One region of the Methylobacterium sp. WL120 genome, then DNA from elsewhere that is predicted to be linked to it. Evidence: riboswitches for the same ligand, from Rfam matches in the RefSeq annotation. Region 1 holds a riboswitch; the other holds the start of a gene.

Evidence for each region. A riboswitch is a leader RNA that binds a small molecule or an ion and turns the genes downstream of it on or off. The one in region 1 is predicted to bind thiamine pyrophosphate.
Region 2: another riboswitch for thiamine pyrophosphate. It lies ahead of thiO (glycine oxidase ThiO); the one in region 1 lies ahead of thiC (phosphomethylpyrimidine synthase ThiC).

Annotation. Positions count from the first base shown of each region.
Region 1 covers NZ_VRUT01000032.1:15,510-30,345, forward strand. The annotation lists gene FV229_RS08835 (SIMPL domain-containing protein) at 1-374, shown strand, start outside; gene FV229_RS08840 ((deoxy)nucleoside triphosphate pyrophosphohydrolase) at 371-799, shown strand; gene FV229_RS08845 (IS5 family transposase) at 896-1,705, shown strand; gene FV229_RS08850 (GcrA family cell cycle regulator) at 1,729-2,268, opposite strand; gene FV229_RS08855 (patatin-like phospholipase family protein) at 2,684-3,871, shown strand; gene FV229_RS08860 (ABC-F family ATP-binding cassette domain-containing protein) at 3,950-5,575, shown strand; gene flaF (flagellar biosynthesis regulator FlaF) at 5,659-6,018, shown strand; gene FV229_RS08870 (flagellar biosynthesis repressor FlbT) at 6,367-6,756, opposite strand; partial or broken gene FV229_RS08875 (DUF1522 domain-containing protein) at 6,998-9,244, shown strand; gene FV229_RS08880 (hypothetical protein) at 9,495-9,869, opposite strand; gene thiC (phosphomethylpyrimidine synthase ThiC) at 10,039-11,928, opposite strand; TPP riboswitch at 12,003-12,111, opposite strand; gene FV229_RS08890 (alpha/beta hydrolase) at 12,230-13,066, shown strand; gene FV229_RS08895 (HNH endonuclease) at 13,133-13,501, shown strand; gene FV229_RS08900 (acyltransferase family protein) at 13,676-14,761, shown strand; gene FV229_RS08905 (PilZ domain-containing protein) at 14,799-14,836, opposite strand, start outside.
Region 2 covers NZ_VRUT01000002.1:62,368-77,203, reverse strand. The annotation lists gene FV229_RS00940 (alpha-E domain-containing protein) at 1-498, shown strand, start outside; gene FV229_RS00935 (transglutaminase family protein) at 706-1,533, shown strand; gene FV229_RS00930 (peptidase) at 1,564-2,316, shown strand; gene FV229_RS00925 (thiamine phosphate synthase) at 2,545-3,153, opposite strand; gene FV229_RS00920 (thiazole synthase) at 3,170-3,970, opposite strand; gene thiS (sulfur carrier protein ThiS) at 3,974-4,186, opposite strand; gene thiO (glycine oxidase ThiO) at 4,183-5,328, opposite strand; TPP riboswitch at 5,473-5,601, opposite strand; gene FV229_RS00905 (TIGR02281 family clan AA aspartic protease) at 5,814-6,317, shown strand; gene FV229_RS00900 (adenylate/guanylate cyclase domain-containing protein) at 6,320-7,579, opposite strand; gene rpoD (RNA polymerase sigma factor RpoD) at 7,683-9,677, opposite strand; gene dnaG (DNA primase) at 9,873-11,783, opposite strand; gene FV229_RS00885 (GatB/YqeY domain-containing protein) at 11,899-12,360, opposite strand; gene carA (glutamine-hydrolyzing carbamoyl-phosphate synthase small subunit) at 12,587-13,822, shown strand; gene FV229_RS00875 (hypothetical protein) at 13,906-14,235, shown strand; gene FV229_RS00870 (hypothetical protein) at 14,235-14,552, shown strand; gene FV229_RS27150 (hypothetical protein) at 14,549-14,725, shown strand; gene typA (translational GTPase TypA) at 14,825-14,836, opposite strand, start outside.

The DNA.
Region 1 (14,836 bases):
ACGGCTACCGGGCGTCGAACCGCGTCACCTTGCGGCTCGCCGACATGAGCCGCCTCGGCGACTTGCTGCGACGATCGCTCGAAGCGGGGGCCAACCGGATCGATTCCATCGGATTCGGGCTGACCGATCCCGACCGCGTCGAGGCGGCCTTACAGGTCGACGCGGCGCGCACTGCCCGAACGCAGGCTGCGGCGCTCGCCGAAGCCGTCGGCGCGCGCCTGGGCAGCCTCTGCTCGCTCGTCGCGAACCGCACGTCCGTCCCGATGGGACTTCAGGCGAGCCGCGCTGTGGCGTCGCCGAAGCGCGTCCCGATCGAAGCAGGGACGATCGGCAGTTCGGCCGAGGTCACCGCCACCTTTGCGATCGGCCGATGAGCACCGCCGTTCCTGCGCCGGTGCGCTTGCTCCTCGTCGTAGCCGTGGCGCTTGTCGACCACGATGGCCGCGTGCTCGTCAGCGAGCGTCCGCCCGGCAAGCAACTGGCGGGGCTTTGGGAGTTCCCAGGCGGCAAGGTCGAGCCGGGCGAGCGCCCCGAGGCGACGCTCATCCGCGAGCTCGCCGAGGAGATCGACATCCGTGTCGAGGAGCCGTGCCTGGCGCCGCTCACCTTCGCGAGCCACGCCTACCCGGACTTCCACCTTCTGATGCCTCTCTACGTCTGCCGTCGCTGGAACGGCACGCCGCGCTCGCTCGAGGGGCAGGCGATCAAGTGGGTGCGCCCGCGCGACCTCCGCGACCTCGCCATGCCGCCGGCCGACGAGCCGCTGATCCCCTACCTGATCGACCTTCTCGGCCCCTGAGGTCACTTAGAGCCTGTTTGAGCCCCTCAGCCGTCCGTCCCCATCTGCCTCGTGTGCAAACACGAATTCCGCCTGGCGGGGCGGAGTGGAGAGCAGATGTGGACGGACCGACATCGGACGCGTCATGAAGCGCGTCTGAAGGACATGGTGCTGCAGGCAGGCTTGGACGAGGTCACTCGCTTCGTGGAGCGGGCAGATCCGCCAAGCAGTCCGGGAGCGACGCCTGCGCGCCAAGTGCTGGCAGCGATTGCTTGGCACCTGCGGGTTGGCGGCGCGTGGCGGGCGCTACCAGCGGGCTTTCCGCCCTGGCGTACGGTCTACGGCTGGTTCCGGCGCTGGATCGAGAAGGGCCTGTTCGAGGACCTCATGCGAAATCTGACCCGCCGGCAACGACAGCGTTGCGGACGCCGGCCGGAGCCGCGGCTGGCAATCGTCGACACGCAAAGCATCAAGTGCATCGGTGTGCGCGGGCCACGCGGCTATGACGGAGCCAAGAAGCTGGTCGGGCGCAACCGCGTCGCATTGGTCGATGCCGAAGGGCACGTGCTGGCGCTCGCCGTCGTGCCAGCGAACGTGCAGGATCGCGACACGCTCCCGGCTCTCGATAATGGCAAGGAGACATGGCCCAGCCTGCGACTGGCCATCTTCGACGGTGCCTTCACGGCCGAGCGCTGCCAAGAATGGTGTCTCGTCCATGGCATGCGCCACCGCGTCGTCGAGAAATTGCCGGACCAGAAGGGCTTCGTCGTCTTGGAGCGGCGCTGGGTCGTAGAGAGGACCTTCGGCTGGCTCAGCCATTGGGCCGGCCTACACCGCGAGCGCGCCGGTCGCCTTGACGTCGCAACGGGTCGCCTCGCCTGCCTCGCTAGCCTGATGGCCGCCAACGCCCTCAACAACCCAGCCTAAAAGAAACCGCCTCAAACAGGCTCTTAGCGGAAGCCGGCCACGCGGCGGTCGCGCTTGCGCTCAGCCGCCGGCTGATAGGCGATCTGGGCGTGGTGCGTGCAGTAGGGCAGGCCGGTGATCGAGCGCGCGCCGCAGAATCCGAATTCCGGCGTGGTCGGGTCGCCGATCGGCCAACGGCACATCGATTCCCGGAGGTCCATGATCGTCACCCGCTGCGAGGCGGCGAGCGCCACGGGCTCGGGCTTGGCGGCCGGGACGGGGAAGTCCGGCGCGGGCCGGTGCGAAAGGATCGCTACTGGCTCGGGCGCCTCGATCTCGACCTCGACCACGGCGATGGCGGTCTCGATCTCGACCTCCTGGGCGGGCTTGCGCCGGGCGGCCGTCGCATCCTCGACCGGCTTCAACACGCGGCCTGACAGCCCGAGCCGGTGCACCTTGCCGATCACCGCGTTGCGAGTGACGCCGCCGAGCTGCGCCGCGATCTTGCTCGCGCTCTGGCCGTCTTCCCACAGCTGGCGCAGCAGCGTCACCCGCTCGTCCGTCCAACTCAAGATGGTATCCATGGTCTCGCCCCTCCCGATCTGAACCCGCGGGCTGCCTCGATCCCCGGCAGTGAAGGCGCGGATCGGACGCGACCTGTCCTCGCGATCCGGCCGCCCCCGAAGCTCGGGACGAGGCCGGCGCGAAGCCCGTCGTGCGCGCCGCTGGTCATGCCGCCGTACCCCCCTGAGGCATCCGGCGACGCGGTCAACCTACAGGACCGTTCTCCGCCGATGCAAGGGCGCGGGAACCGGAGCGAAGGCTGTCCACCGCCCAATGTCCGCTAGGGAACCCAGGCGTTCCGGACGGCACGCGTGTGACCCTGGTGCACCACCTGTGGGCGTACGGTTCCATTGCCGCCGAAGGCCAGGAACGGTACTATGGCCAAGCTCGTTCGCTTGCCGTGACGGCCCTCGTCGGGCTTGGGGTTTTTTGACGATGTCGCGTCGATATGGTTGGCTGCGCGGGTGCCTCGTGCTCGCTTTCGCGGCCCAGGTTGCCGCCTGCTCCTCGGTGCCGAGGATTCCGTACACGGCCGCCGAGGCGGCGGTGGCCGGCGTGCCAGGCATCCCCGGCGCGCGCGTCTTCTCCGACGCCTCGGTCGAGACCTTCACCGAGATGGCCGCAACCCCCCAGAACAAGCGCCAGGGCTTCAGCTATCTCGCCCTGTCCGGCGGCGGCGGGGACGGCGCCTACGGGGCCGGCGTGCTCAACGGCTGGTCGGCTTCGGGCACGCGGCCGGAATTCTCGCTGGTGTCGGGCGTCAGCACGGGATCGCTGATCGCGCCGTTCGCGTTCCTCGGCACCTCGTATGATTCCTATCTCACTGACATCTACACCAGCGGCATCGCCGGTACCTTGGTGCAGAGCCCGAGCGTGGTGAACGTGCTGTTCGGCTCCGGCCTGTTCGGCGACGGGCGCCTGCGCGACCTCGTCGGCCGCTACGTCAACGCCGACCTGCTCGCGGCCGTCGCCGCCGAGCACGCCAAGGGTCGCCGCCTGCTGGTGGTGACGACGAACCTCGACAGCCAGCGCGCCACGATCTGGAACATGGGCGCCATCGCCGCGAGCGGCGCGCCGAACGCGCTCGACCTGTTCCGCGACGTGCTCACCGCGTCGGCGAGCATCCCGGCGGTGTTCCCGCCCCAACTCATCGACGTGCAGGCCGACGGGCGCGCCTTCCAGGAGCTGCACGTCGACGGATCCGTGGTCACGCCGGTCTTCACCCTGCCGCAGGCCCTGCTGCTGCGTGACAAGCGCCTACAGACCGGACAGCGAGGGCGGATCTACGTCATCATCAACGGCCGCCTGGAGCCGGAATTCGACGTGACGCAGAACAACACCCTGTCGATCGTCGGGCGCTCCTTCACCACCGCGAGCCGTGCGCGCAGCCGCCAGACGTTGGCCGCAACGTACGCCTTCGCCCGCGAGAACGGCATCGGCTTCAACCTCACCTACATCCCGGAGGACGGGCCCAAGCTGGCGACGCCGGACGGCTTCGACACCACCTACATGCGCAACCTCTACGAGGCCGGCTTCGAGCGCGCGAAGACCGGGCGTTTCTGGGAGAACACGGTGCCGGCCGCGCCCCTGACGAAGGCGATCGCCACCGCCGCCACACGGTAGGGCCGCGCCGCTCGCACTATTTGCTGCAGTGCGGTAGGGAGTGGGGAGCGCCTCCGCTCCCACCCCGTGACCCCTATCATGCTGCAGATCGAAGACTTGACCTTCAACATGTGGGGGCGGCGCTTCTTCACGAAGGCTGCAGTGGCGATCCCGCCCGGCGCCAAGGTCGGGATCGTCGGGCGCAACGGCGTCGGCAAGTCGACCCTGTTCAAGATCGTGCTGGGCGAGTTCCAGCCGGATTCCGGCACGGTGTTTCTGCCCAAGACCGCGCGCATCGGCGCCGTCGATCAGGAGCATCCGGCGACGCCGGTCAGCCTGATCGACACGATCCTCGCCGCCGACGTCGAGCGCGACGCTCTCTACGCCGAGCTCGAGACCGCCGAGCCCGAGCGCATGGGCGAGATCTACGGCCGGCTGATCGAGATCGATGCCGACCGGGCGCCGGCCCGCGCCGGCGAGATCCTGGCGGGTCTCGGCTTCTCGGTGGCCGACCTCGAGCGGCCCATGTCCGAGTTCTCTGGCGGCTGGCGCATGCGGGTCGCGCTGGCGGCGGCGTTGTTTTCCGCCCCCGATGTGCTGCTGCTCGACGAGCCGACGAACTACCTCGACCTCGAAGGCGCGCTGTGGCTCGAGGCGCGGCTGAAGCGCTATCCACATTCGGCGCTGATCATCAGCCACGACCGCGAGCTGCTGAACAACTCCGTCGATTCGATCCTGCACGTCGCCAACGGGCAACTCGAACTCTACGCCGGCGGCTACGACGACTTCGAGCGGCGCCGCGCCGAGAAGGCCCGGCTCCAGCTCTCGGCCAAGGCCAAGCAGGACGCCGAGCGCGCCCACCTTCAGAGCTTCATCGACCGCTTCAAGGCGAAGGCTTCGAAGGCGGCGCAGGCGCAGTCACGGGTCAAGCGCCTGGCCAAGCTCGAACCGATCGCGACGACGATCGAGGAGCACGTGGCGCCGTTCCACCTGCCGTCGCCGAAGCGCCCGCTGGCGCCGCCGCTGATGCATCTCACCGACGTCGAGGTCGGCTACGACGACGACCCAGCGATCCTGCGCGACCTGAACCTGACCCTCGACATCGACGACCGCATCGGCCTGCTCGGCGTCAACGGTGCCGGCAAGTCGACCTTCGCCAAGATGGCCGCCGGCGCCCTCGACATCCGCTCGGGGCGGATGACACGCGAAGGCCGAGTGCAGGTCGGCTGGTTCCACCAGCACCAGATCGAGGCGATGGACCCGAAGGACACGCCGCTCGCGATCATCCGGCGCGAGCGCCCGGAGGACAGCGAATCGGCGCGCCGCGGCAAGCTCGCGAGCTTCGGCCTCGCCTACGAGAAGCAGGAGACCACGGTCGATTCGCTCTCGGGCGGCGAGCGGGCGCGGCTGCTGCTCAACCTCGTGGCGATGCGGGCGCCCCACCTCCTGATCCTCGACGAGCCGACCAACCACCTCGACATCGACAGCCGCCGGGCGCTGCTCGATGCGCTGAACGATTACGAGGGCGCGGTCATCCTCATCACCCACGACCGCTCGCTGATGGAGCTGGTCGCCGACCGCCTGTGGCTCGCGGCCGACAACACGGTGAAGCCGTTTGCCGGTGACATGGACGACTACGCCAAGTTCGTCCTCGATCAATCCCGCGCCGGAAAGAGCGCGCCGGGGCAGGGGCGCGAGAAGAAAGGTAAGAAGCGGGCGGCGTGACCGGCGCGCTTACTGCTCGTTAACGGCGGTCTGCAATAAAGGCGCTCCGTGCCCGCCGGCCCGCGGGGGGGAGCCGCCGATCGATGAGTTTCGCTGCAAACGCCTATGCCCGCACCGCGCAGAGCGTGCTCAGCCCGCGCGAGGCTGAAGCCGCCGTGCTGATCAAGGCCGCGCGCCAGCTCGAATCGGTGCGCGACAACTGGAACGATGCCGGCGGCTCGCTGAACAAGGCTCTGAACTTCAATCAGAAGGTCTGGACGCTCCTCGCGACCGGCGCGACGGCTCCGGAGAACCCGCTGCCGTCCGAGGTCAAGGACAACATCGCCGGCCTTTCGGTGTTCGTGTTCCGGCGGATCGTCGACACCCTCGTCGAGCCGAAGCCCGAGAACCTCACGGCGCTGATCAACATCAACCAGCAGGTCGCCGCGGGTCTGCGCACCTGATCGCCGAATAAGCTGCGCCTCCGCGACGGAGGCGCGGCGTCGGTCTGCACGACCGGTACGATGCGGTCGACGAGACCCGAGCTGTGCCGTGCGCGCGTGGATGGCCTTCGATCGCGCACCGCCGGATGCCGAAGGCCGTGCGACGGCCGACCACACCTGCCAAGTCATCTTGAATTGCGGACGGGAGTCGGAAACGTCCGAAAAGACTTCCCGCCTTTGCCCGCTCTATAAAGAGCGCCTCCGCGGTTTGAAGGCGTGGCCATTTTAGGACGGTGTCGTGCCGTGAAGACGCCGACTGACCATCCGTTTTCCACCGATCGTCCCATTGCCTCGGTGTGAAACTGAAATTCAAGCCTTGAGCCGCTGCGCGAGCTCCAGCTCGTACTGGATCAGCTCCTTGCACCGCTTGAGCGCCCGGTAGAAGTCGGCGCTCGCGATATGCTCGTGCATGTCGTGGATGTACGGAGCCATGCTCGGGGCTGCCTTCATCAGTTCGGTGGCCTGGACGACGAAGGCGTCCTCGGCCTCAGGCGGGTTCGAGGCGAGGTACATCACGGTCAGCGTGAGGTAGAGCCGCTTGCAGGCCGTGTCAGCCTCGCTTTCCAGGATGATGTCGCTCTCGCGCAGGAACGGCGTCACCGTCTCGATGACGAAGCTGGAGCGGCGCGATCCGTTGCGGATCGCCGTTCCGCCGATCAGCAAGCGCTCGAACGGCTTTAGCTCGATCTTGAGAGGCATGGGTCACCCGGGTTTCGCTCGGGCGAGCGTTGCAGAATTCGGGTAAACGTTTCGTAAATCCATCCCACTTGTTCGTTGGGCAAGTCATTCATACGTATACGAAATTCGAGATAGCTGGATATACGGTGTTCGCGAGGAGAGATTCCTTCACCATCCGCATTAAGCCGATGGCAATGCGGACGTGGTTTCTGGCGGCAGCCTCCAAAATGGGAGGCGCACCGATCAGAATGGATCGAATCTCATGTCTTCAGGCATCACGCTTTCGTCTGCGACGCGTCAGAACCTCCTCGTCGCCCAGGATACCGCCAGCCTGCTGGCGACGACCCAGAACCGGCTGTCGACCGGCAAGAAGGTCAACACTGCCCTCGACAACCCGACCTCGTTCTTCACCTCGCAGGGCCTCGACAGCCGCTCGAACGACCTGTCGAACCTGCTCGACTCGATCTCGAACGGCGTCCAGGTGATCCAGGCCGACAACACTGGCCTCACCTCGCTCTAGAAGCTCGTCGACTCGGCGAAGTCCGTCGCCAATCAGGCGCTTCAGAGCACGATCGGCTACTCCACGAAGTCGAACGTCTCGACAACGATCACCGGCGCAAGTGCAGCGGATCTGCGCGGCACCACTGCATATACAAGCGCGACAGCGAGCGGCAACATCGTCACCAGCGGTGCCGCGGGCGGTGCCACGCCGGTCACGGGAGGGAAGACGCTCGGGGGCGGCATCGCGACGATTACGGGAACTGTGATCAACGCCGCGACAGTTACGGGGAGCAAGCTGAACGGCACGACCACAGCGGGCGATGCCAATGCCGGCTTCGCGGACGGCGACACGCTGAACGTGAATGGCAAGACCATCACGTTCAAGACGCAGGCCCTTCCGACTGGCACCGCGATCCCGACCGGATCGGGCACCAGCGGTAACGTCCTGACGGACGGCAACGGCAACTCGACAATCTATCTCGGCGCAGCGGGCACGACCGCGACAGTCGGCGACTTGGAGAATGCAGTCGATCTCGCCAGCGGCGTTCAGTCGGCGTCGATCACCTCCGCTGGTGTGGCCACGTTCGCAGCAAACGCGGGCCAGACCGTCTCAGGTCTCGCCTCAGGTGCCCTCACGCTGAAGACCTCGACGGGTGCCGACCTTAATATCTCCGGCAAGGCGGATTCGCTGAAGGCACTCGGGCTCACCACCTCTCTGGGTTCGGGAACGACCTCGGTATCGGCTGTGCGCACCACGACAGCGGCGACAGTTGGCAGCCTGATCCAGGATGGCTCGACCCTTAACGTCAACGGCAAGACCATCACCTTCAAGAACTCGGCTCCTCCGGCTACCGCGAACGTGGCCAGTGGCTCCGGCGTCACTGGGAACATCCTGACCGACGGCAGCGGCAACTCGACCGTCTTCCTGCAGGCCGGCACGCTCTCCGACGTCCTAACCGCGGTCGATCTCGCCACCGGCGTCCAGACTTCGTCGAACTCCTCGGCCGGCGTGGCGTCCATCACGACGCCGGCCGGTGCGACGAACTCCACGGTGGCAGCGAACGGCTCGCTCAAGCTCAGCACCGGCACCTTGTCCGACCTGAGCATTAGTGGCAGCGGTAACGCCCTCGCGTCTCTCGGCCTGAACGGCAACACCGGAACAAACACGAGCTTCGAAGCCGCGCGCTCCTCGGCTCCTGGCGGCCTGTCTGGCAAGACGTTGACCTTCGCGTCCCTCAACGGTGGCACCGCGGCCAGCGTAACCTTCAGCGATGGCACGAACGGCACCGTCAAGACGCTAGATCAGCTCAACACCAAGCTCGGCGCCAATAACCTGTCGGCGACGATTGACGCCAGCGGCAAGCTGACGATCCAGACCACCAACGACCACGCGTCGTCGACCATCGGCGGCACCGCCGACGGTGGCGCGATCGGCGGCACCGCCGCGAGCATTTTCTCGGCGGCCGCCGCACCGGTGGCTGACGTGAACTCGCAGGCCACCCGTTCCTCGCTGCTGAGCCAGTTCAACTCGATCCTCGACAACATCAAGACGACGGCTCAGGACTCATCCTTCAACGGTGTCAACCTGCTGAACGGCGACACCCTGAAGCTGACCTTCAACGAGAAGGGCAGCTCGACCCTGAACCTTCAGGGTGTGCAGTTCGACGCTTCGGGCCTCGGCCTGTCGAAGCTCGGGCAGAACGGCGCAAACGAGTTCGAGGACAACTCGGCGACCAACAACGTGATCGCCTCACTGTCCACCGCCTCGTCCGCGCTTCGGGCTCAGGCTTCGACCTTCGGCTCCAACCTGTCGGTGGTGCAGAACCGTCAGAACTTCAACAAGAGCATCATCAACGTCCTGCAGACCGGCTCGTCGAACCTCACCAGCGCCGACCTGAACGAGGAGGCCGCGAACTCCCAGGCCCTCTCGACCCGCAACTCGCTGACGATCTCGGCGCTGTCGCTGGCCAACCAGGCCCAGCAGGGCGTCCTGCAGCTCCTCCGCTAAGCGCCACGGCGGCCGCCCCGATCCGGGCGGCCGTCCTCTTCCCGACGGAACACCGTTGCGACTCTGGCTCCTGTGGCTTTCGGCTCCGGGGGCCATGTTCGTAGCGCAAGGCGAATTTGGCTCCTCGGATCTGGGCTTGCGCCGACGGGTTGAGCGACGCAATCGGCAGGCGGAAACGAGAAAGGCCGGGCTCCTGGAGCCCGGCCTTTCTCGTTTCCAATCAGTGCGTTCGTCGTGTCCGGTTCGCGCCTCAGGCGGTGCGGTCGACGGGCCGCTCGGTCTGGACCTTGGCCGCCGCGGCTTCCGCGTAGGCACGGCTCTTGAGGACCGCCGGATCAGGCAACTGGACGACGACGTTCCCGTAGCTCGAATCGATGACTTGGTAGACGATGCTTTTCGTGTCGGCGTCGACGGTCACCCGACGCTCGGTCTTCCCGGCCGGCGGTGTCTCGACCGGCTTCGGATTCTGGACAGCTGCGGAAGACCGGCCGTCGACGCGGATGTCGAGGCGGACCGCGGGATCGAGCGGAGGGCTGGGTGCCGCCCGCGGATCGTTCGCCGCCACCGCCGGAGCGGGGGAGGGCGGCGGAGTGGAGGCTATCGGACTCGGGCCGGATACGCGCATGCCACGCTCCTCATCACATTGCTGATGAGGTTCAGCAAAGGTCCGCCGCGTGAAGGAGACCTTAAGACTTGCGTCCCCTGCACCGTTGCCGTCCGCCAGGTTGAACGGACCGGCAACGATGTCGGAAGACTTTTAACGAACGGTCGAAGTGGACCGTTCGCCCATACTGCTACTCGGCGGCGTCGACGTAGAGCTTGCCGCCCTCGGCCAGGAACTCGCGGGACTTCTCCGCCATCCCGGCCTCGCGCTCGGCGCTCGTCAGGATCGGTGCGGTGTTCAGCACCTCGCCCGCAGCCTCCATCGCCAGCACCTCGGCGCGCAGGTCCTGCGTGATCTTCATCGAGCAGAACTTCGGCCCGCACATCGAGCAGAAATGCGCGACCTTGTGGGCGTCCTTGGGCAGGGTCTCGTCGTGGTAGGCGCGGGCCGTGTCCGGGTCGAGGCCCAGGTTGAACTGGTCCTCCCAGCGGAAGTCGAAGCGCGCCTTCGACAAGGCGTCGTCGCGCAGCTGCGCCGCCGGGTGGCCCTTGGCGAGGTCCGCGGCATGCGCGGCGATCTTGTAGGTGATCACCCCGGTCTTCACGTCGTCGCGGTTCGGCAGGCCGAGGTGCTCCTTCGGCGTGACGTAGCAGAGCATCGCGCAGCCGAACCAGCCGATCATCGCCGCGCCGATGCCGGAGGTGATGTGATCGTAGCCCGGCGCGATGTCGGTGGTCAGCGGACCGAGGGTGTAGAACGGCGCCTCGCCGCACTCGGCGAGCTGCTTCTCCATGTTGACCTTGACCTTGTGCATCGGCACATGCCCTGGTCCTTCGATCATGGTCTGGCAGCCCTTGTTCCAGGTGATCTTGGTGAGCTCGCCCAGGGTCTCGAGCTCGGCGAACTGCGCCGCGTCGTTGGCGTCGGCGATCGAGCCGGGCCGCAGGCCGTCGCCCAGCGAGAACGAGACGTCGTAGGCGCGGCAGATGTCGCAGATCTCCTCGAAGCGCTCGTAGAGGAACGATTCGCGGTGCCCGGCCAGGCACCAGCGCGCCATGATCGAGCCGCCGCGCGAGACGATGCCGGTGACGCGCCGCGCGGTGAGCGGCACGTGGGCGAGGCGCACGCCCGCGTGAATGGTGAAGTAGTCGATGCCCTGCTCGGCCTGCTCGATGAGCGTGTCCTTGAACACCTCCCAGTCGAGCTTGAGCGGGTCGCCGCCGACCTTCTCCAGCGCCTGGTAGATCGGCACCGTGCCGATCGGGACCGGCGAGTTGCGGATGATCCACGAGCGGATGTTGTGGATGTTGCGGCCGGTCGAGAGGTCCATGACCGTGTCGGCGCCCCAGCGGATCGACCAGACCAGCTTCTCGACCTCTTCCGCCGCCGAGGAGGTCACGGCCGAGTTGCCGATGTTGGCGTTGATCTTCACCAGGAAGTTCCGGCCGATCGCCATCGGCTCCAGCTCGGTGTGGTTGATGTTGGCCGGGATGATCGCCCGGCCGCGCGCGACCTCGTCCCGCACGAATTCGGGGGTGATGAACGGCGGCACCGAGGCGCCGAAGCTCTCGCCGTCGGCGAGCGCGGCATGCGCCCGATCCAGCATCTGCTCGCGGCAGAGGTTCTCGCGGTGGGCGACGTAGATCATCTCCTCGGTGACGATCCCGGCGCGGGCGAACTCGTACTGGGTCACCATCTGGCCGGGCTCCGCCTTGCGGATGGTCCGCTCGGCGGGGCAAGGGGCCACGAGCTTGTCGGCGGGCACGAAGCCGTTGTCCTCGGGCTTGACGACGCGCGGCTGCACGGCGGCGTAGCCGCGCTTGGCGATCCAGGCGTCGCGCACCGGCGGCAGGCCCTTGGCGAGATCGATGCGGGCGTCGGTCTCGGTGTAGGGGCCGGACGGGTCGTAGACCCGCACCGCCGGCTCGTTCGGGTCGGTGAGCACGATCTCGCGGAACGGCACCCGGATGTCCTCCCGGCCGGCCACGCTCGCGTAGACCTTGTGCGAACCGGTGACCGGACCCGTGGTCACGGTCTCGGGGCTACCTTTGACGTCTTTGGACAGGACGGGCGCATTCATCGTCGGATCTCCCGGCATTGGGGCGATGCGGCGCGCCGCGACGGAGATGCGATGAAGCGGCGGGCGCCGGATGAGGCGCCGCAGGTTCCCGTCCCTCCGCCGGTACGAGCCGGATCAGGTTCAAGGGTCAGGACGTCGCGTCCACTCTCAGCCCCCGGTCGTGGGGCCCCCCTCGGAATGGTTCGAATCTCCGCGGGCCGCCGGACTTTGTCAATGCGCCGGCCGGATCAGGCGGAAACGGACGGATGCCGACGTCGTCTCGGATCGGTGTAGGGTCCCGCGGAAAACGCGACGGAGCCCCATGCGAATCCTGCTCGTCCTGGCGGCCGCCGCGCTCGGCCTGTTCGCGTTGCTGCTCGGGGCGCTCGGCCTGTTCCAGCGCAGCCTGATTTATCCCGGCGCCTTCATCGCCGGCCCGCGGGCGCGGCTGCCTGTGCCGCCGGGCACGCAAGCCCTGTCCCTGCTCACCGCCGACGACGAGCGCCTGCACGCCCTGTGGCGCGCGCCGCGGCCGGGATGCGGCGTCGTGGTCAGCTTCCACGGCAACGGCTCGCGGCCCGAGCCGGCCGCGGCGCGGTTCTCCGCCCCTCCTTGGTCCACCGCCGGCTGGGGCGTGCTGGCGATCTCTTATCGCGGGTATCCGGGTTCGACCGGCGCGCCGAGCGAGGACGGGCTGATCGCCGACGGGCTCGCGGCGGTGGCCGAAGCCGTACGGCGCGCGCCCGGCGCCCCGATCCTGCTGCACGGCCATTCCCTCGGTGCGGCGGTCGCGGTCGCGGTGGCCGAGCGGGTGCCGCATCTCGGGCTCTACCTGGAGGCGCCCTTCGATTCGCTGCCCGGCATCGTCCGCCTCGCCTTCCCCTACGCGCCGACCTTCCTCCTCCGCGATACCTGGCGCTCCGACGCGCGCATCGCCCGGGCCGGCGGCCCGGTGCTGATCGTCCACGGCACCGAGGACGGCGTCGTCCCGGTGAAGCTCGGGCGCCGGCTTGCGACGGCGGCGGGGGAGGGCGCGCGCTTCGAGTCTGTGGCGGGCGACCACGTCTCGGTGCTCGGTACCCGAGACCGGCTGGCCGAGACGATGTTCGGCGATTCCCTTCGCGCAGCATGCCCGACGCCCGCCGCAGCGACGCCGTGACGCCGCGCCCCGAATTTGCGCCGATCCCATATTCCGGAGGGCGCGGATGTGGAGGGAGACGGGGCTTTGGGGCGACGCGAACGGCGCTGGCGCGAGGATGAACCGGACGTCTGGGCCCGCAGCCCTGAACCGGTGATCTGCCCGCTCTGCGAGCGGCCGATCCCGCCGCGCGCCCGGTCGAGCCTGCACCACCTCGTGCCGAAGCTGAAGGGAGGCACCCACGGCATCACGGTCCGGCTGCATCAGGTTTGCCACTCGGCGATCCATGCCCGCCACAGCGAAGCCGAACTCGCACGCCGGCTCGCCGACGTGGCCGCGCTGCGGGCCGAACCGGAGATCGCCCGCTTCATCGCCTGGGTGCGGACCAAGCCCGATGACTTCCACGCCGCCACGCGGATGACGCGCGACCGCCGCGCGGCCAAGCGCAAGAACTGACGACAGCAAGAGCTGACCACAGCAAGAGCTGACCAGCGCCGGAGCTGGTCCCGCCCCGCAGGCGCCCTCGGTTTACCCCTCGTTCGCCATGTTGCGCGATGGAGCAGGCCGGCTCAGGCGGCCTTTACGGGTCTCGCTTCAGGGTTGCGTCCGCGCAACGTTCGGGAGGCGGCGATGTTTGGGGAGGCGGGCGCGGCTGTGCCGGCGGAGGCGCTGCGTCTCGCCTGGGTCGACGTCGCCAAGGGCATCTGCATCCTCCTCGTGGTGATGATGCATTCCACCCTGGGGACCGGGGCGGCGATGGAGGGCGAGGGGTTCCTCCACACGGTGGTGACTTTCGCCAAGCCGTTCCGCATCCCTGACTTCTTCCTGCTGTCGGGCCTGTTCCTCGGACGGGTGATCGATCGCCCGTGGCGCCTGTTCGCCGACCGGCGCGTGGTGCACTTCGCGTATTTCTACGGGCTCTGGGTCGTGATCCAGTCGCTGGCGAAATACCCGGCGATCGTCGGCGAGGCCGGCCCCGGCGCCTTCGCCACCCACCTCCTGAACGCACTGGTCGAGCCGTACTCGACCCTATGGTTCATCTACCTGCTCGCGGTGTTCTCGGTCGCGACCAAGATGCTGCGTCGCGTGCCGCCCGCGGTGCTGCTGGCCGGCGCCGCGCTGCTGCAGGTCGCGCCCATCGCCACCCCATCCTACCTCGCGGAGGAGTTCTGCGCCCGCTACGTCTACTTCCTGGCCGGATACGTCTTCGCCGATCGCATCTTCGCCCTGGCCGACCGGGCGGCGGCGGCCCCGCGCATCGCCTGCACGTTCCTGCTGCTCTGGGCGGGCATCGAGGCGTGGCTCGCCTTCACGCCGTCGAGCCTTCCCGGCTACCCGACCCTGGCCAGTCTGCCGGTGGTCGCCCTGATCCTCGGCGGAGCCGGCGCCCTCGCCATCGTCGCGGGCGCGGCGCTCCTGACGGTGGCCGGCGGGCCGGTCGCCACTTCCTTGCGCGCCTGCGGACGGCGCTCGATCGTGATCTATCTGGCGTTCTTCCTGCCGATGGCCGCGACGCGGACGCTGCTGGTCAAGGCCGGGCTGATCACCGACGTCGGGCTCGCCAGCCTGACAGTGATGGCGGTCGCCGTGATCGTGCCGCTGGCGCTGGAGCGTGCGGTGCGCGGCACCGTGCTTCGCGTCCTGTTCGTCCGTCCGAAGGCGTTCCACATCGCGACCGCAGCGAACTCGCAGGCGCCGGCGCTTCAGGCGGCCTGATCTGCCCCGTCCGAGGCCATCGCAGTGTCCTCAGGCCTCAGCCTTCGAAATGCACCCCCAGGCGGCGGCCCTCGC
Region 2 (14,836 bases), on a different contig from region 1:
GCCTACCGGACGATGCTGCGCAACGACACCTACTGGTTCACGCGGCTCGGTACCGCGATCGAGCGGGCCGACAACACCGCCCGCATCCTCGACGTGAAGTACAAGATCCTCCTGCCGGCATCCGAGACCGTCGGCGGCAGCCTCGACTACTTCCAGTGGACCACGATCCTGCGCGAAGTCTCCGCCTTCAACGCCTATCACTGGGTGTATCGCGAGAGCGTCAAGCCGCTGCTGGTGGCCGACCTGCTGATCCTCAACCGGCAGATGCCGCGCTCCTTCGCCAACTGCTACGGCGTGCTCGTCGAGCATCTCGACCTGATCGCCGACGCCTACGGGCGCCGCGGCGCGAGCCAGCGACTCGCGAGCAACCTGCTCGCGCGCCTGGAAAGCGAGGAGATCGACCGGGTCTTCGCCTCAGGGCTGCATGAGTTCGTGATCGCGTTCATCGGCGAGAACAACAAGGTCGGCGCCGCGATCGCGGACCAGTACCTCGGCTGAAGCGCCGAGGCCCGCGGAAGACGCGGCGATTCGGCTTCCAAGGACGCGGGCTCGGTTGCGCGCGACCGCGGAACGTCGTGTAGAACATGGCACCGGGGCCGCGCGTGGCTCCGAACGTCGGCGCCGCCAAGAGGGGCGGAGGCGGGACGGCGAAGGCAAAGCCGGCACGAACGAAGCCGGCAGAGGCAAGACGGGCAGAATCGACGCATGCGCATCCGCGTGGTCCACGAGACCATCTACAGCTACGAGCAACCGGCACGCGGGCTGATCCAGGTCCTGCGGATGACGCCGCGCGACCACGATGGCCAGTACGTCCGGCGCTGGCGGATCGAGCCGTCGGTCGACGGCCGGCTCACCGAGCGCGAGGACGGCTACGGCAACGTCGTGCACTGGTTCACGCCGGACCAGGCCTCCGACGCCCTGGTGATCCGGGTGACCGGCGAGGTCGACACCCACGAGACCCACGGCATCGTCCGCGGCGCCGTCGAGCGGCTGCCCGAGACGTTCTACCTGCGCGACACCGACCTCGTCCTGCCGAGCCCGGAGATCCAGGCGCTGTCCGACGCGGTCGCCACCGCCGGCGATCCGGCCACCCTCCCCTTCCTGCACCGCCTGATGGCCGCGGTGCACGCGCACATGAACTACACACCGGGCCCTGCCAGCGCCGCCGTGCCCGCGCCGAAGGCGTTCGCGGCGGAGGCCGGCGTGTGCCAGGACTTCGCCCACGTCTTCATCGCCGCCGCCCGGCACCGGGCGATTCCCGCCCGCTACGTCTCCGGATACCACCGTCCGGAGGGAAGCGACGTCGAGCAGCAGACGCCGCACGGCTGGGCCGAAGCGCTGGTGCCCGATCTCGGCTGGGTCGGCTTCGACCCGACCACCGGCGACGCGACGACGGAGGCCTACATCCGCGTCGCCTCCGGCCTCGATTACCTCGGCGCCGCCCCGATCCGCGGCAGCCGCACCGGCGGCGGCACCGAAACGCTGGACGTGAAGCTCCGGGTGGAGCAAGCCCAGGCGGCACCGCAATCCTGACGCGCGCACCTCTTCGAAAAGCCTGATCCCATGACTTACTGCGTCGGCGTCCTCGTCGAGGACGGCCTGGTGATGATCGCCGACACCCGCACCAATGCGGGGCTCGACGACATCTCGACCTATCGCAAGCTCCACCACTTCAACGTGCCGGGCGAGCGGGTGATGATGCTGGCCTCGGCCGGCAACCTCTCGGTGACGCAATCGGTGCTGAGCCTGCTCTCCGAGGGCGTGACCGGCGACGACGGCGAGCCGAAGCTGAAGCTCGTCGAGACGACCACGATGTTCGAGGCGGCCCAGCTCGTCGGCCGTGCCATCCGCCGCGTGCGCGCGATCGAGAAGACCGGATTCGAGGCGGCGGGGCTTCGGTTCTCCGTGTCGCTGCTGTTCGGCGGCCAGATCGGCAGCGAGCCGATGCGGCTGTTCCTGATCTACTCGGCCGGCAACTTCATCGAGTGCAGCACCGATGCGCCTTTCCTGCAGATCGGCGAGCACAAGTACGGCAAGCCGATCCTCGACCGCGCCGTGAAGTTCGAGACCGAGCTCTACGACGCGCTCAAGGTCGGCCTCGTCTCGATGGATTCGACGATGCGCTCGAACCTCGGCGTCGGCCTGCCGATCGACATCGCCCTCGCCCGCCGCAACGCCCTCGACCTCGAGGTCAACCACCGGATCGAAGCCGGCGAGGGCTACTTCCACGACCTGCGCGAACGCTGGTCGGCAGCTTTGCGCGCCGCCCACCGCGCGATCCCGCGCCCGCCCTACGGGCCTGCGCCGACGAAGTAGGTTTGCCGAATCTATTCGCTCCCAATCAGCGACCTCATCCTGAGGTGCTGCAGCGAAGCGGAGGCCTCGAAGGAGGCCTCCAGGTATCGCGCGCGAGCTGGATGGCTCCTTCGAGGCGGCTGATGCCGCACCTCAGGATGAGGGGGTTGGTGGGCGAAACCGATCGAGAGCGGTTTTCGGCGAAACGCCGAGCGGGTAGCCAGGATCCTGCGATCCTTTGATCCTGCCTCAGCGCTCGTCCGAGCGGGTTGCCCAGGCGCTCAGAAGCGCGCGCGTTTCAGCCGCTGGGTCGGCGGCTCGCATCAGGCCGCCCATCACGGCCATACCCGCCGCGCCGTGCCGACGGCATTCGGCGGCGGTGATGATATCGATCCCTCCGAGCGCGATCACCGGAATTCCGATCCGCACAGCTTTGGCGATGGCCCCGATCCCGAGGGCGGGGCCGTAGCCGGGCTTGCTCGCGGTGGCGAAGATCGGGCTGAGCGTCACGTAGTCCGCGCCGCCCTCGGCCGCCTCCGCGACATCTCGGAGCGTGTGGGCCGAGATGCCGACGAGGGCTGCGCCGACTCGTTGCCGGGCCGCGGCGATGGCGGATCGATCCGTCCCGCCGCCGAGATGGAGTCCGGCGCCGAGATCGGCCGCGAGGTCGGCGTCGCCGCCGACGGTGAGCACGCCGCCGGCCTGGCCGACGCGTTCGGCGATCCGCGCCGCCAGCTCCCGCCGCTCGGATGGTGGCAGGTCCTTGTCGCGGAACCAGACCCAGCGACCGCCGCCGTGGAGCACGGCGGCGACGGCCTCCACCAGGGGGCGCGGCCCGTGCCGGTCGGTGACCGCCAACAGGGGCGACGGCAGGCTACGAGCCGACAAGGCCGAGCTGCGGGCTCGACGGCTCGGCCCGGCCGCGTCGGGGAATGCGGCCGGCAAGATACGCGTCGCGTCCCGCTTGGACCGCGCCGCGCATGGCGTAGGCCATGCGGACGGGGTCGTCGGCCTTGGCGACGGCGGTGTTGATCAGGCAGGCGTCGGCCCCAAGCTCCATCGCGATCACCGCGTCGGAGGCCGTGCCGATGCCGGCGTCGACGATCACCGGCACGCTCATGCGGCGGCAGATCAGCTCCAGGTTGGCCGGGTTGGCGATGCCCATGCCCGACCCGATGAGCGAGCCCATCGGCATCACCGCGGCGCACCCGAGGTCGGCGAGCCGCTGGCAGACGATCGGGTCGTCGTTGCAGTAGGGCAGCACGACGAAGCCGTCGTCGACGAGGTGGCGGCAGGCCTCGATCAGCTCGGTCACGTCCGGGTACAGCGTCTCGCGGTCGCCGATGACCTCGACCTTGATCCAGTTCGTGTCGAGGGCCTCGCGCGCCAGCTCCGCGGTCATGATCGCGTCGCGCGCGGTCTCGCAACCGGCGGTGTTGGGCAAGAAGCGGCGCCCCTTCAGGATCTCGACCGTGTCCGAGCCGTGGCCCTGGAGCGACACCCGGCGGATCGAGGCGGTGGCGACTTCGGCCCCCGAGGCCGCGACCGCATCGCGCATGATCACCTGCGTCGGATAGCCGGCCGTGCCGATGAACAGGCGCGAACTCAGCGTGACGCCGGCGACGACGAAGGGGTCGTCGGCCTCCGGACGGAGGGGTGTGAGCGTGTCGAGCATCCTCTAGCCTCCCTGCATGGCGCGTACGATCTCGATGCGGTCGCCGTCCGCGATCGGGGTGCGCTCCCAATCGCGACGGCGGACGACGCGGCCGTTGACCGCGATGGCGACCCCCTGCGGATCGGGGCTGCCGGTCTCCTCCGCCGCGTGCGCGAACAAAGCGGCGAGGTCGGCGGCCTCGATCTCGCGGGCTTGCCCGTTCACGGTCAGCCTCATGCCGAAGGCCTCACGTCCTGGCTTGCGGTAAACCGTGCGAGGGAGAAATCCCGGGCCACCACCGGCATCGCGCCCGTGGTGACGAGGGCGGCGATCGCGTCGGCGGTCACCGGGGCGAGCAGGTAGCCGTTGCGATGATGGCCGGTGGCGACGACCAGCCCGGGGGCGATCTCGCCCAGGATCGGCGCGTCGTCGTCCGAGGTCGGGCGGAACCCGCTCCACACCGCCTCGACCTCCATCTCCTCGATGCCGGGCAGCACCCGCCGCGCGCCCTCCAGAAGGGCGTAGAGCCCGCCGGCGGTGACGCCGGGGCGGAAGCCGCAATCCTCCACCGTCGCGCCGACGACGATGCGGCCGTCGCCCTTCGGTGCCATGTGGACCTGCTCGGTCCACACCATGTGCGACAGCGTGCCGGTGCGCGCGGTCGTCTTCAGCGCCAGCGACTGGCCCTTGAGCGGGCGGACCGGCAGCGCGAGGTTTTGGGGCAGCAGGCCGCCCTCCCCGCTCCAGGCGCCGGCCGCCAGGATCACGGTGTCGGCCTGCAGAACGCCATTGGCGGTGCGGAGGCCGGTGACGCGCCCGGATGTCCGTTCGAGGGCGACGACCGGGCTGTTCTCGACGAGCGCCACGCCGGCGCCACGGCAAGCCTGCACGAGCGCCGCCATCACCCGACTCGGATCGACCTGGTGGTCGAGCGGGCAGAACACGCCAGCGGTGACCGAGGGGCGCAAGGCCGGCTCGCGGCGGCGGACCTCGGTGCCCGCGACCCATTCGGCGGCGACGCCCGAGCGGCGCTGCAGCTCGTAGCGGAAGCGCAGGCGCTCGACCTCGTCGCGGCCGATGGCCAGCACCAGCGTCCCGTCCTCGCGGTAGTCGATGTCGTGGCCGGCGGCCGCTTCGAGTTCGTCGCGGAACCCGGGCCAGCGCCGCAGCGAATCGAGGGCGAGCGGGAGCAGCGGGTCCGAGCCGGGCTCGTGCTCGGCCGCGGGCGCCAGCATGCCGGTGGCGGCGAGGCTCGCGCCGGACCCGATGGTCTCGCGCTCGACGACCGCGACGGACCGACCGGACTGCGCGATGCGCCAGGCGATCGACAGCCCGATCAGGCCGCCGCCAACGATGGCGACGTCGGCGCGGACGGGCAACGTGACGGACGGGTTCGTGCCGCCGTTCGTTCGGCGAACCCCGATCGGTGATGCTGGGTGACGACCCAAAAGATCCTCCGCGTGGTGTCGCAGAGACCGGGCCTGACGCTTCCTTCGAGAAGCTGGTGCGATCCGTCCACGAGGACGACGCCCACGGTCCAATCCCTACGCCGGTGTGAACCGGATCAGGTTCGAAGGATTTCCGCGCCGCGAGCCCTCGCGAGCCTGCCAGCGGTTTCTCAGCCCCTTGCCGGGGATCTCCCTGGAACACCGCAGATGTGGTCCCGACGGCCGGCCCGGTCAACCCCGTCGAAGGGGCGAGCGCGCAGGATGGTCGCCGTCTGTCGTCGTCATGCCGAGACGGTTCGGAAACCCTGTCGGCACGAAAGGCGGCGGGTTTACCCCGGCGGCGCGCAGGGCGCCACGTATCGTTCACCGGTTCCGTGATGGTCTACGCCGGTCCCCTCGGGGCGCGGAGGTTGGCGTTGCGGACGATCCTGATGCTCTGCGTAGGGGCCGGCCTCGCCGCGGGCGTGCTCGGCGGGGTCGGAGACCGCCTGACTCACCGCAAGCCCGACGCGCAGCCGGTACCAGCGGCGCCGCCATCCTTCTCGGTGCCGAGCGCGATCGCCCTCAATGCGGACCGCAGCGGCCACTTCCTCGCCGACGCCCTGGTGGACGGCCGCTCGCTGCGGATGATGGTCGACACCGGCGCCACCGCGTGCAGCTTCACCGAGGAGGCGGCCGCGCGTCTCGGCCTCGTCCTCACGCCGCGCGACTTCACCCGACCGGTGATGACGGCCAACGGCGTGGTGCGGGTCGCCCCGGTGCGCATCGGCATGATCCGGATCGGGCCGGTCACCGTGCGCGACGTCGAAGCGGTGGTCGTGCCCGGCGGCGGCCTCGGCACGAACCTGCTTGGGATGTCGTTCCTCAAGCGGGTGCGCGACTTCAGCATCGCCGGCGGCACGCTGACGCTGCGGGGCTGAGATCAGCCCTGGCGGCGATGCGGCTTCGGACGCGGCCGGTAGACCATCATCGGCTCGGAAAAGCCGTCGAGGACGTGCTCGCCGAGCGGCACCGGATCGCCCCACAGGAAGTCGACGAAGGGCTTCGACATCAGCAGCGGCTCGCCCAGCGTTTTGTTGAGGCGGGCGATGCGGCTCGCCATGTTCACGTCGCGGCCGATGACGGTGAAATCGAGCCGCGTGCCCGAGCCAACGTTGCCGTACGCCGCCTCGCCGTGGTGGAGCGCGATGCCGGCCATCATCGGCACCGCGAACTGGTGAAGGGTGTTGGCCTCCTCCAGCGCTTGGAGTGCGCCCTGCGCCGCCGTCAGCGCGCCCTTGGCGGCGCCGCCGAGGTCGTCGCCCGGCTCGCGGAAGATCGCGAGCAGGCCGTCGCCGAGGTACTTCAACACCTCGCCGCCCTCACGCTCGATCGGCGGGACCAGGCAGTCGAAGAAGATGTTGAGCAGGTCCACCGCCTCTTCCGGCGTCATGTCCGCCGAGATGCGGGTGTAGTCGCGCATGTCGGCGAACAGGATCGCCGAGCGGATGCGCTTCACCTGGCCGCGACGGATGTCCCCCGACAGGATCGCCCGGTGCGGCTCGTCGCCGACGTAGATGCGCAGCACCGTGTCGAGCTGCTTGGTGACGAGGCGCATCTCCATCACGGCCGCGAGCGCCGGCATGACGAAGCGCAGGATCGCGACGTCCTCGTCGCGGAACCCGTCCGGGTCGCGGGTCGCGAAGGTAATGCCGTTATGGGTGCCGTTGGTGAAGAACAGCGGCACGACGATGTAGTGGGTGTAGCCGGCGGCCTTCAGGTCGGGGATCACCGAGTAGGCGTCGTCCGGCGTGTCGGCGAGGTCGAGGATCAGCCATGCGGCGTCCTCGTGCACCTTCCGGAACGGGCTCGCCGCGTAGGCGCGCTCGGAAGCCTCGCCGTGCGGAAACAACCGCACCGTGGTGCCGGCCTCGCGCGTCCAGATGCGCCCGATGCCGGAATACTCGGAATGCAGCGTGTCGATCGCCGTCGAGGTCCGGTCCACCGGCACGCCGACCTGGTTCAGGCGCTCGGCGAAGCCCGCGATCAGGTCGTCGGGCTCGGGCAGGCGCGCTCCTTCGCTCAGCAACCAGTCGCGGATCGCGACGCATTCCTGCAGCGCGCCGAACGGCACGTCGTCCGCCTCCGAGCCGTCGGCTGCGGCGGTCGGCGGCACGGGTGGATGCTGGCGACGCTCAAGCATACGGCCAAGGTGGGTTCGCGGACCGCCAAAGCAAGGCTTCGGGCCGCCGACGACGTGGTCCGCCGACACGAGTCGGCGAAACACGTCATGGCGGATCGGCCGCTCAGTTGTCCAGGAAGCTCCGCAGCTTCCGGCTCCGGCTCGGGTGCTTCAGCTTGCGCAGGGCCTTCGCCTCGATCTGGCGGATGCGCTCGCGGGTCACCGAGAACTGCTGGCCGACCTCTTCGAGGGTGTGGTCGGTGTTCATGCCGATGCCGAAGCGCATGCGCAGCACGCGCTCCTCGCGCGGCGTAAGCGAGGCGAGCACGCGCGTCGTGGTCTCGCGCAGGTTCGACTGGATCGCCGCGTCGATCGGCAGGACGACGTTCTTGTCCTCGATGAAGTCGCCGAGGTGCGAATCCTCCTCGTCGCCGATCGGCGTCTCGAGCGAGATCGGCTCCTTGGCGATCTTGAGGACCTTGCGCACCTTCTCCAGCGGCATGGCCAGCTTCTCGGCCAGCTCCTCCGGGGTCGGCTCGCGGCCGATCTCGTGCAGCATCTGGCGCGAGGTGCGGACGATCTTGTTGATCGTCTCGATCATGTGCACCGGGATGCGGATGGTTCTCGCTTGATCCGCGATGCTGCGGGTGATCGCCTGGCGGATCCACCAGGTGGCGTAGGTCGAGAACTTGTAGCCGCGGCGGTACTCGAACTTGTCGACGGCCTTCATGAGGCCGATGTTGCCCTCCTGGATCAGGTCCAGGAACTGCAGCCCGCGGTTGGTGTACTTCTTGGCGATCGAGATCACGAGGCGGAGGTTCGCCTCGATCATCTCCTTCTTGGCCTGGCGGGCTTCGCGCTCGCCCTTCTGGACCATGTTGACGATCTTGCGGTACTCGCCGATCTCCAGGCCCGTCTCGGAGGCGAGCGTCAGAATCTGCTCGCGCAGGTCCGAGACCTGCTTCGAGCCCTTCTCGACGAGGTTCTTCCAGCCCTTGCCGCCCAGCGTGCCGACGCGGGTCATCCAGTTCGGGTCGAGCTCCCAACCCTGGTAGTGGCGCAGGAACTCGTCGCGGGCGACGCCGTGGCTCTCGGCGTAGCGCATCAGGCGGCCCTCATGCGAGATGAGGCGCTTGTTGATGTCGTAGAGCTGCTCGACCAGGGCCTCGATGCGGTTGTTGTTCAGGGACAGCGACTTCACGTCGGCGACGACGGTGTCCTTGAACTCGGCCTGCTTCTTCTCCTGGGCGGGCGTCGTCTTCTCGTTGCCGGCCTTGCGCGCGGTCTCCTCGTTCTGGAGCTTGCGCAACTTGCGGTAGTTGTTGGCGATCGCGTCGAACGTCTCAAGCACGCGCGGCTTGATCTCGGCTTCCATCGCCGCGAGCGAGACGTTGTTCTCCATGTCGTCGTCGTCGTCGCCGCCCTCGGGCGCCGGCGTCTCGGCCTCGGCTTCCTCTCCCTCGGTCGCGCCCTCGGCGATCTGCGGGTTCTTGCCGTCGGGGCCGGCATAGGTGGCTTCGAGGTCGATGATGTCGCGCAGCAGCACCTTGCCGTCGACGAGTTCGTCGCGCCAGATGATGATCGCCTGGAAGGTCAGCGGGCTCTCGCACAGGCCGGCGATCATCGCCTCGCGGCCGGCCTCGATCCGCTTCGCGATGGCGATTTCGCCCTCGCGCGACAGCAGCTCGACCGAGCCCATCTCGCGCAGGTACATGCGCACCGGGTCGTCGGTGCGGTCGGTCGGCTCCTTGGTGGCGGTGACGACCGCGACGGCGCGCGTCGGGGCGACCTCGGCCACCTCCGTACCCTCGGCGCCCTCCTCGTCCTCCGACGCCTCGCCGTTGGCGGGCTTGTCGGCGGCGGCCTCGTCGGTCTCCTCGGCCTCGACGACGTTGATGCCCATCTCGGAGAGCTGGGACAGCACGTCCTCGAGCTGGTCGGGGTCGGACTGCCCCTCGGGGAGGACCTCGTTGACCTCCTCGTAGGTGATGTACCCGCGCTTCTTCGCGAGCTTCACCATCCGCTTGACCGAAGCATCCGTCAGGTCGAGGAGCGGCCCATCGGTCTGCTCTGCCGGAGCGGTGTCCGTCTCGTCCCGTTCCGTTGCCTTCGTCGCCATGATCAGCCTATTGTTTCGGCGCGGCACGATGCGGGGGCCTCTCGGCCACGCCGCGCCGTCGGCGCCGCAATGCGTGTGGAACCCGGACGAATCACTTCGACCGCGTCGTAGCTCGGACTCGGTATGCAAGCGAGACGCTTGACCGATTGTTAACCATGCCGCGAAGGCGCTTCGTATTCCGCCATCGCACAGGCCCTACGACACAGTCGAGTCGTTCGTGTCCTGCAGGTCCGCCTCGGTCTCCGCTCCCGCGATCACCGCCAAGCGCTCCTTGACGTCGCACAGCCAAGCGAAATTCGCCTCTGTTTCTTCTTCGACGAGCGCACGTTCCGCCTGTCGGAGTTCGCTATTTAGCGCGCCGGCCTTGCGGTGCAAGATCACGGCCTGACGCAATGCGTCTTCCAGCTTGACCAGGTCGGCATGCGGATCGAGCGCCCAACGGTCGCCGGGGCGCACCCGCGCGGCGAGCCGCGCGCTCGCCGCCTCCAGCCCCGCCCGGGCCAGCCGGTTCTCCACCACCGCCACGTCCGGGTCGGCGGCGTCGGCCGCGCGGTCCAGGAGCAGCGAGCGCAGGGCCACCGCATCCGGATCCTCGAGATCGAGGGCGGCGAGATCCTCCGCTTCGAGACCGAGCAGCTCGGGGTGGACGAGGAGGCTCGCCACGATCATCGCCTCGCGGGAGCTGCCGCTGCCGGAAAACCCGTTGGAGCGGGCAAGCCCGGCGCTCGGCCCGGCGGTGAGCCGCGGCGACGGCGGTGGATCGCCGGGGCGAGGCTTCCTTAGGTAAGTATTCTGCCGTCCGCCCGGCTGGTAGGCGCCGCGCTGCTGAGGCGCGCTGCGGGGCGAGAGACCGCGCAGGCGCTCCTCGATCTCGTCGCGATAATAGCTCCGCACCGTCTCGTCGCGGATGCCGGAGATCAGTCCGCGCAGGGTCTTGGCGAGGCCGGCGCGGCGCTCCGGGGTGTCGGTCGAGCCGGTCTCGACGGCGCGGCTCCACAGCACCTCGACCAGGGGCTTGGCCGCCTCGACCACCTTGTCGATCGCCGCCGCGCCGCCAGAGCGCAGCAGGTCGTCTGGGTCCTGGCCCTCCGGCAGCATCGCGAAGCGCAGCGACCGGCCCGGCTCCAGCATCGGCAGGGCGACGTCGAGAGTCCGATTGGCGGCGCGCTGCCCGGCGCCGTCGCCGTCGAAGCAGAGGATCGGCTCGTCGGCATGACGCCACATCAGCGCCAGCTGCTCCTCCGTGAGCGCCGTGCCGAGCTGTGCCACGGTGTTGGGGTAGCCTGCGAGCGTCATCGCGATCACGTCGACGTAGCCTTCGACGCTGATGAGCGTGCCGCGGTCGTGGGCGGCCTTGCGCGCCTGGTTCAGGTTGTAGAGCACCTGCCCCTTGTGGAAGAGCGGCGTCTCGGGCGAATTCAGGTACTTGGCCTTCGCGTCCGCTTGCATCGCGCGGCCGCCGAAGGCGATCACCCGGCCGCGCACGTCCGCGATCGGGAAGATGATGCGGTCGCGGAAGCGGTCGTAGGGCACGGCGATGTCCTCGCCCGTCACCAGCAGGCCGAGCTCGCCCATCAGCGCCTTGTCGACGTCCTTGGCCGCGAGGTGGTCGCGCAGGCCGTAGCGGTCGGCCGGCGCGTAGCCGAGGCGGAAACGGCTGCGGATCTCGGGGCCGAGTTCGCGCCGGTCGAGGTAGGCGCGGGCGGCCGCGCCGGCGGGGGACGCCAGCCGCTCCTCGAACCACGCGGTCGCCAGCTCCATCACCTCGATCGCGCCGCGGCGCTTGGTCTCCATCTCGCGGGTGTCGGCGCTGGGCGCCGGCAGCGACACGCCGGCCTCCCCGGCCAGCCGCTCGACGGCCTCGGGGAAGCTCAGGCCCTCGGTCTCGATCAAGAAGCTGAAGATGTCGCCATGCTTGCCGGAAGAGAAGCAGTGATAGAACTGCTTCTGGTCGTTGACGTAGAAGGACGGAGTCTTCTCGGCGTTGAACGGTGACAGCCCGCGCCACTCGCGCCCGGCCTTCTTCAGCTTCACACGCCGGCCGACCACGTCGGAGGCGGGAAGCCGGTTGCGGATCTCTTCGAGGATGTGGGGCGGGTAGCGCACGGGTATGCGGCGGGTCCGGTGTCCGGTGTTCGGACCGGGATGTATACCGCAGGCACCCGCACCGAGTCCCTTCCCCGGGACGACGGTGGATAGCGGGCAGAACCGCGGTGTCGCGTCAAGCCTTCGCGTTCAGCGCCGCCTTCACCAATCCGCTCGCCTTGGCGAAGTCCATGCGGCCGGCATAGGTGCCCTTCAAGATCGCGATGACCTTACCCATGTCCTTCGGGCCGGCGGCGCCCGCCTCGGCGATGGCGGCATCGATCGCAGCCTGCGTCTCGACCTCGTCCATCTGCTTGGGCAGGTAGGTCTCGATCACCGCGATCTCGGCGCGCTCGTTCTCGGCCAGCTCCGGCCGGCCGCCCTGCTCGTAGACCGCAGCCGATTCGTTGCGCTGCTTGATCATCTTCTGCAGCAGCGCCAGGATCTCGTCGTCGCTCGCCGGCTCCTTGCCGAGCCCCCGCGCCTCGATGTCCTTGTCCTTGAGCGCCGCCTGGATCATCCGGATCGTCGCGAGCTTGGCCTTCTCGCCGGCCTTCATGGCCTCCTTCATTTCGGTGGTGAGGCGGGCGCGGAGCATCGGGCTTGTCCTTGAGGTGGTGCGGAACGGAGGTGGCGCGAAAGCGAAGGTCGTGCAGAAACGGGTGGCTGGCCTGCGGTTTGCAGCGATTGAGCCGCGTTCGATGCGGCACCACATTGACCCCGTCGCCGCGGGCTCGATAAGACCGCCGCACACGATCACCCGCCGCCCGCTCGCGCCGTCTCGACGGCGCCGGTCGTGGCCGGACATAAGCGAGATCACCGTGATGCTGCAAGACAGCGCTTCCGCGCCGAGAGACGCCGCCGTGCCCGAGCCCTGGGCCGAGCCCGTCGCCACCGCGTTGCTGGTGCTGGCCGACGGCACCATCCTCGAAGGCTTCGGCATCGGCCAGACCGGCGTCGCCGACGGCGAGGTCTGCTTCAACACGGCGATGACCGGCTACCAGGAGATCCTGACGGACCCGTCCTATGCCGGGCAGATCGTCACCTTCACCTTCCCGCATATCGGCAACACCGGCACCAACGACGAGGATCTCGAAAGCCTCGACGCCGCCCCGGCGTCGGGCGTGCGCGGCACGGTGATCGCCTCGGCCGTGACCCAGCCGTCGAGCTGGCGCTCATCCTCGCACCTCGACGCGTGGCTGAAGGCCCGCGGCATCCTCGGCATCACCGGGATCGACACCCGCGCGCTTACCGCCCGCATCCGCGACCACGGCATGCCGAACGCGGTGATCGCCAACGACCCGCAGGGCAACTTCGACCGCGAGGCCCTGAAGGCGCGCGCCGCGGCCCTCGCGCCGATGGAAGGCCTCGATCTCGTGCCCCCGGTGACCAGCCGCGAGCGCTCCGACTGGAGTGAGTCGACCTGGACGGTGAAGGCGGGCTACGGCCGCGGCGTACCGGGCGAGGGCCTGCGCGTCGTCGCGATCGATTACGGCGTGAAGCGCAACATCCTGCGGCTGCTGGCCGAGGCCGGCTGCACGGTCACCGTCGTGCCGGCGACCACCAGCGCGGCCGACATCCTGGCGCTGAAGCCGGACGGCGTGTTCCTGTCGAACGGTCCTGGCGACCCGGCTGCGACCGGCGAATACGCGGTGCCGGTGATTCGCGAGCTGCTCGCCTCGAAGGTTCCGACCTTCGGCATCTGCCTCGGGCACCAGCTTATGGGCCTCGCGCTCGGTGGGCGCACGGTGAAGATGGGCCAAGGCCACCACGGCGCGAACCATCCCGTGAAGGACAAGGCCACCGGCAAGGTCGAGATCGTCTCGATGAACCACGGCTTCGCCGTCGACCCGGCGAGCCTGCCCGAGACCGCGGTCGAGACCCACGTCTCGCTGTTCGACGGCTCGAATTGCGGACTCACCCTCACCGACCGGCCAGCCTTCTCGGTGCAGCACCACCCGGAAGCCTCGCCGGGCCCGCGCGACAGCCACTACCTGTTCGACCGGTTCGTGACCCTGATGCGGTCTGGCAAGCCCGAGCCGGCGTCCGGCGCGGCCTGATCGCGCGGGGCGTCGGAGGCAACCGTCGCCTGCCATCGGTGTTGTCGATCCACATGACGGATCGACAGCCCGAAAGGCGCACCATGGCCGAGCACGACGCAGACCGCCCCTCGCTGAAGGGTTTTTCCGCGAACGCGGACCGCAACGGCCAGGATCTCGGACAGGATTCGCCCCTCGACGTCGGCACCCCGTCCCGGACTCAGGCCGACCTCAGGGGCAACCCGGCGGGCGAGGCCGAGACCGCGCGGATCGCCTCGGGCATGAAGAGCGAGGACGCCACCGACCAGACCGAATCCGAGACGCCGCCGGAAAACCTGCGGGCGATCCGCGGCGAGGGCCAGCCGGGCGCAACCGCGTCCGAGGCGATCGATCGCGCCACCGCCGCCGTCGGGCAGGACGACGGGAAGCGCTGATGGCCCGCGACACGGACGACGCCTCGGAGACCGTCACCCGCAAGCCGGACGATAAAGTCGGCACCAGCGGCAAGCCCGCGGCCGGCGGCGGCGGGCACACCGCCGAGCAGTCGGCGATCACCGACATGGGAACGGGCGGCAAGTCCGACCCCGAGCGGAAGGCCGATTGGAAGCAGGGCGGCGAGCCTGGCCGCGCTCCGCCGACGCCCGGCGGCTCGTCGGGCGGGCATTCCGACCAGAAGGCGTCCCGCGGCCCACAAGCCGACCAGACGGTCGCCGACGGGCACTACAAGGCCGAGCGCGAGGAGGGAAAATGAGCAAGCACGACAAGCCTTCGGGCAACTCTTCGGACGAGCCCCCGAAGGGCAAGCCCGCCAACGTCGCGCCGGACGCGGTGATGGACCCGAACGAGAAGACCGACGGGCATCCGGGCAAGGGACCGCAGGGCGGCGCTTCGAAGGACGAGGACGCCGACCCGGGCGCCGGCTAAAAACGCTTTGCTGCCGTGCTTTCGCGGCGGCGGACGCCAGGAACGAAAAAAGGCCCGGGTAGCGATGCCCGGGCCTTCTTGCTGGTGCGGTCGAGGACCTTACACGGCGCC